2 regions of the Halobacillus litoralis genome follow, and region 1 is predicted to be linked to the other one. Evidence: a T-box and tRNA genes for the amino acid it is inferred to sense, from the RefSeq annotation. Region 1 holds a T-box; the other holds one or more tRNA genes.
What was found. A T-box is a leader RNA that pairs with one kind of tRNA and senses whether it is charged. The one in region 1 lies ahead of pheS (phenylalanine--tRNA ligase subunit alpha), so its partner is inferred to be a tRNA-Phe.

Region 2: it has a tRNA-Phe gene. The T-box ahead of pheS (phenylalanine--tRNA ligase subunit alpha) is inferred to sense a tRNA for this amino acid. The anticodon was not compared.

What each region holds. Positions count from the first base shown of each region.
Region 1 is NZ_CP129016.1:2,112,594-2,115,703, forward strand. It holds partial or broken gene sspI (small acid-soluble spore protein SspI) at 1-133, opposite strand, end outside; gene LC065_RS10600 (TrmH family RNA methyltransferase) at 249-983, shown strand; T-box leader at 1,041-1,254, shown strand; gene pheS (phenylalanine--tRNA ligase subunit alpha) at 1,358-2,392, shown strand; gene pheT (phenylalanine--tRNA ligase subunit beta) at 2,408-3,110, shown strand, end outside.
Region 2 is NZ_CP129016.1:950,908-954,017, reverse strand. It holds gene LC065_RS05075 (peptidoglycan DD-metalloendopeptidase family protein) at 1-817, opposite strand, end outside; tRNA gene LC065_RS05070 (tRNA-Phe) at 1,255-1,327, opposite strand; tRNA gene LC065_RS05065 (tRNA-Asp) at 1,601-1,677, opposite strand; gene LC065_RS05060 (hypothetical protein) at 1,800-2,282, shown strand; gene LC065_RS05055 (LOG family protein) at 2,309-2,851, opposite strand; gene LC065_RS05050 (adenylosuccinate synthase) at 2,969-3,110, opposite strand, start outside.

The sequences.
Region 1 (3,110 bases):
TTCAAAAGACACCAAGGCCAGGAAGCATTTTTTCTTCGCCTTTTTGAAGGGCATCATCGATGGTTGCTTCCAACTGTTCCGCGTTATGTCCGCTGACGTTAGAAAGAATCGCAGCTCTTAAGTTCAAGTTCATCGGTCATTCAACCTCCTTTTCTGCATAACTTCGCGAATATTCTTCTTTAGTTTGACCAACCATGGTCCTGCTATGTATGATGAATGAGAAATAAACACGCAAATGAGGGACTATTATGTTGACTTCCTTACAAAATACAAAAGTGAAGGAATGGAAAAAACTACATAAACGCAAATATAGAAATCAAACAGGAAACTTTATTGTAGAAGGCTTTCATCTCGTAGAAGAAGTGCTGAAGAGCGATTGGGAGATCGTTGAAATGATTGTCCGTGAAGGAACAGACTTTTCAATCCCTGGAGATATTCCTGCGGTAATGGTCAATGATGCTGTGTTTCAGGCAATTGCAGAAACTGAAACACCCCAAGGGATTGCAGCAATCGTCAAACAGAAGGAAGCATCTGTAGATCAAGCTGCATTAACCTTAATGCTTGACTCCGTGCAGGATCCCGGGAATGTAGGTACACTAATTCGGACAGCGGATGCAGCAGGATTCGACCAGGTGATTTTAGGTTCCGGTACTGTGGATGTTTACAATGATAAAGTCATCCGGGCGACGCAAGGATCTATCTTTCACATTCCCGTCATCACGGGCGAGCTAGAAGACTTTGTAGAACCGTTGAAAAAAGAAGGGGTGCAGATTTGGGCATCTGCTCTGAAAGATGCTGCCCCTTTTCAACAACTGCAAGCTCCTTCTAAAGCTGCACTCATTGTAGGGAATGAAGGTCAAGGGATCCAGGAGAACCTTTTGGACCAAGCCGATCAACGGGTCTATATCCCGATTTATGGACAGGCCGAGTCCTTGAATGTAGGAATCGCAGGGGCTGTTCTTATGTATCATTTAAAGGGATGAGGTTGCATCCTTAGTCTTCTTTGACTATAATATATTCAGTTGATAAAAATTAAACAATGAAAAGCAAAGAAAGAGCAAAGTAGATGATGTAAATCGTTATAGGGAGGAAGCACCTTGGACTGGAAGTGCTTCTAACGTGGCATGCATCGAAATTTCACTCTGGAGCTGGCCGCTGGCCCGGATTATATCCGTTATTTTCATCAAAGTGGGCACATGTAATGTGTCAACAAGGGTGGTACCGCGAAACGACCATACAAGTCTCGTCCCTTTTCAGGGAGGAGGCTTTTTTTTATTTTCCAGCCGTTTTTTAACAGTAAAAAGTTCTGAAGCATCAAGGGAAAATGAGTCGAAACGATTTTAAAGGAGGAAAAAGCATGAAGGAACGTTTAGAAGAGCTGCAACAGGAAGCCTTGGCCAAAGTCGATCAAGCGGATTCTGTTCAAGGCTTGAAGGATGTAAGAGTCGAGTACTTAGGGAAAAAGGGTCCTATTACGGAAGTTCTGAGAGGAATGGGCAAATTGTCCAAAGAAGAGCGTCCGGTCATCGGTCAATTGGCTAATGATGTTCGTGAAAGTATTGCTCAAGCCATTGAGACAAAGCAAACAGCACTTGAGGATGCGGAATTAGAGAAACAATTGGAAGAAGAAAGCATTGATGTCACACTCCCTGCCCGTCCTGTGAAAGTCGGCGGTCCGCACTTATTGACGAGCATCGTAGAAGAAATCGAAGACCTCTTCATCGGTATGGGGTTTGAAATCAAAGAGGGTCCTGAAGTGGAGACGGACTATTATAACTTTGAAGCGCTGAATTTGCCGAAAGGCCACCCGGCTAGAGATATGCAGGATTCTTTTTATGTTACGGAAGAACTCTTGATGCGTACCCATACGTCTCCTGTTCAAGCACGAACAATGGGAGCTAAAGATGGCAGTGAACCCGTCAAAATGATCTGCCCTGGTAAGGTGTACCGTCGTGACACAGATGATGCTACGCACTCTCACCAATTCACACAAATTGAGGGACTGTTAGTTGATAAGAACGTCCGAATGAGTGATTTGAAGGGGGTTCTGAATGCATTCGCGAAGCAAATGTTCGGAGCGGATCGTGAAATCCGTCTGCGTCCAAGCTTCTTCCCATTCACAGAGCCATCTGTAGAAATGGATATCTCCTGCAAAGTTTGTGGAGGAAAAGGCTGTTCAGTATGTAAAGGTACCGGCTGGATCGAAATTCTCGGTGGAGGAATGGTTCACCCGAACGTGCTTGAAATGGCGGGCTATGATCCGAAAGAATATTCCGGATTCGCATTCGGTATGGGACCAGAGCGGATTGCGATGTTGAAATATGGAGTAGATGATATCCGTCACTTCTACACCAATGATATTCGATTCTTAGAACAGTACCATAAGGCTTAAAGGAGGAATGAAACCATGCTTGTATCATTGAATTGGTTGCAAGAATATATTGATGTCAGTCGTTACTCGCCAGAAGAGCTGGCAGAAATCATTACGAAGACTGGAATTGAAGTGGAAAGTGTTGAACCTGTAGCAAAAGAGGTCACAGGCGTTGTTGTTGGGTATGTCCGTTCCTGTGAACAGCACCCGAACGCCGATAAATTGAACCTTTGCCAAGTGGACGTAGGAGCAGAAACGCTTCAGATCGTTTGTGGGGCACCGAATGTCGCTGAAGGTCAAAAAGTGGCTGTAGCTACACCAGGAGCGGTACTCCCAGGGAACTTCAAAATTAAGAAGACGAAACTCCGCGGAGAAGAATCCAATGGAATGATTTGTTCGCTTCAGGAGCTTGGAGTCGATGAAAAAGACGTCCCGAAAGAATACGCTGATGGTATTTTCGTATTTCCAGAAGACGTAGAAGTCGGAGCAAATGCCGTTTCCTTGTTGAACCTTGATGATTTAATCATCGAGCTTGGTTTGACACCAAACCGTTCGGATGCTCTAAGCATGGCTGGCGTAGCCTATGAAGTGGCAGCGGCGATCGATGGCACGTATGAATTGGCTGATGAAAATGTCCAAATGTCTGATGAAAAAGCAACAGATCATGTCTCTGTAGTCGTGGAAGACTCTGAAGCGAACCCTTATTATGGAGCTTTCATTATTAAAGACATCCAAGTCG
Region 2 (3,110 bases), 1.2 Mb from region 1:
CTTCACCATTTCGGTACGTTCGTTCAATCAACAGCTCTCTTTTTCCATCTTCCCCATCTTGCTTCACTTTGGATTCACCTTTAAAAAGTTCATCCGTCTTTTTTATTTGGACTTTATGGGGAATTTCTTCTTCCTTACGTTCTTTCTCCGTGAGTACAACATCCACAAGTGGCTTCTTTGATTTAGCCATCATCCCTATGAAAGATGAAGTTTCAGATTGATCGCTTGGATAATGACGACCTTCTTCCACCTTGGACACTGCTTCTTCGACCGTATGAACCTGCGAAAGCGCGACCTGATCCTCTTCCATTTTGACGGGAGCTGATAAGCCGACATCCATAACCTTCGTTTCGCCGACGTCCGGCAGCTCAGGCGTTCCTTTTTCTATAACCTCAAGTTCATCTTCTCCGACATATTCCTGTTTAATGGATTCTATGACTTGTTCGGCTTTCTCTTCATTCGGAAGATGGGCAACAGGCTCCCCGTTGATGTAAAGGCGTACCACCTCGGCAGCAAAGGTTAAATCATTCTGAATCGAATCCATGACCTCTGAGGATTCGTCTTTCGCAGATAATACTTTCTGCTCCTTGAACGAGACTTCTTCCATATAAGAGAGATCCAATCCTTCGTGATCTTTTTCTGCCTCTTCCATACGCTCGCGTAGTTCTGCTTTGACCTCAGCTTGATTTTCTACCATACCTACATGTTGTTCATCTATATATACGTGATAAACCGTCGGCAGTGAACTTTCGGCGTAGGCCGTCCCTACACCAATACTTACGACGGAAATCGCTGTGACAGCTAGTTTTTTCCACATGATATTGATCCTCCTGATGCACCTGTCTAAACTATTCCTAGATTAATTTATCACACGGAAGTTTTATAAGAAATAGATATTTAAATATGTAAAAAAGATATAACATTCTTACCAAAATTACGAAACGATAGCCATATTTTCATATTAAACTGTTCACTATAATAAACTAAAACTCTCTATTCTTAAGACGCAGTTTCGAGACGTTTGTGTGATTTTAGGGGCTCCGGGAAATGGTTCGCTTTCCATGGGGCGAGCGGTGAGCCGCCATCCCAACAGGAAAGCGAGTTGCTTCCCAACCACCCCTGATGCTCAACTCAGAAACGAACCCCAAAACATATCGAAACTGAGTATTAAACAATCATGCCAGACTGTTTAAGAGTTTATAAGAATTTTGCATACAAAAAAGCTTACGGAAATTTCCGTAAGCTTTTAAGGAGTGGCTCGGGACGGAATCGAACCGCCGACACACGGATTTTCAGTCCGTTGCTCTACCGACTGAGCTACCGAGCCATAATAAGTATTATTTTTAAATCTTGCTTTCGCTCCACATCTTGTTTCGAAGGTTATTCGAAGATGTTTGTGCTCGTCACGTTGCATGTGATTTCGGTGAAGCATACGCTCCTCGCAAAGCCTACAATGGAGGAAATTCGCTGGAGTTTACGGCTTCTCTAACGACTGAGCTACCGAGCCATGGGTATTTTATTCAAGATCATTCGACGTTATAACCTAATGAGCACATCACATTACGTGTGTATTCGACTACCTCAAATGATATAATGAAAGTGGCGGTCCGGACGGGACTCGAACCCGCGACCTCCTGCGTGACAGGCAGGCATTCTAACCAACTGAACTACCGGACCAAACGGCTTGTTCACCGCAACGATAACTATCGTACCATACAGAATAAACGTAAGCAATAGTAATTTTACTAGAAATATAGATTTTTCCCCATTCTGTTCAATCAAAAGAAAGGAGGGTCCGTTTGAAAAAGGTTATTCGCTACGTTGTTTTTGTCCTTATCCTTTTATTTGTATCTATTATTGGATTCTTGAAATTGAATCCGCCGCTCACCCATGGATCGATCGGTACGACAGAAGATAAGCAAACCGTCATTGTCGCTCTCGGCAACAAAAGTTTGCTTGGAAGCATCCAAATCACTGATGTATCGATTAATAACAACCAACAGCCTACTAACATCAAGATGCAGATTAGTGATTCTGAAAAAGGGTTCATGATCACCGATACATACGCTCTTGTGGAAGATGCGTATGCCATCAATGAATTTGAAACCATTCCTCTCGCCCCGGACACTTCGCCACTCGCCTCTAAAGCAATGGCTGCGTCGCCTGATACCTCACCAACGACAATCTACGGTTTAAGCATCACCGAAGAGTCATCGATTGAAAGTATTAAATTGACGTATCGGTTTTTTGGACTTATATTCTTTAAAACGATCCAAGTATAAAAGACGCGCCTGAATAGGCCCGTCTTTTATTTTTTCTGCTCCATGTCATTCAATAAAGATGAAGGATCTTTGGCATCGATAAAAAGCTCACGGTTATCCTCAGGTACAAACCCTGCTTTTATAGCGTGTTCAATGAGCTGAACAAGCGGAGTGTAGTATTCCGCAATGTTGTATAGCGCGAGCGGTTTTGTATGAAGGCCAATTTGAGCCCAGCTAACCGTTTCAAAAAGCTCTTCAAACGTACCAAAACCTCCAGGAAGGGCAATGAATCCGTCGGCCAATTCGCTCATCTTTGCTTTTCTTTCATGCATGGTTCCAACCTCGATCATTTCTGTAATGTTCGGATGGACGATTTCTTTTTCAAAGAGGTGGCTCGGCATAATCCCGGTCACTTTTCCACCGCTGTCCAGCACTTGATCGGCTAACACACCCATTAACCCACTTTTAGCACCACCATAGACCAGCTCAATGTCCTTTGCAGCCAGCTTTTTTCCTAAAGCTTTCGTTTTCTCAATGAAAATCGGGTCATTCCCCGCACTGGACCCGGCGAATACACAAATGCGTTCCACGTGAAACACTCCTCCTCATTTTCTTCTATGTAGAGTTTACCCTAAGTTATAAATTTTTGATGCTTACCTCCGGACTTTTGTAAAAAAAAGCCCGGCTGAGTAAGCCAGGCTTTCATTTTATTCACTATATACGCTGCGGACAACGTTCGTTTGTGCACGATCAGGACCAACAGAGAAAATAGACAAAGGAATTCCAGTCAACTGAGAAACACGCTCAATGTAGTGACGTGCGTTCTCAGGGAGATCACTCAGCGTCTTC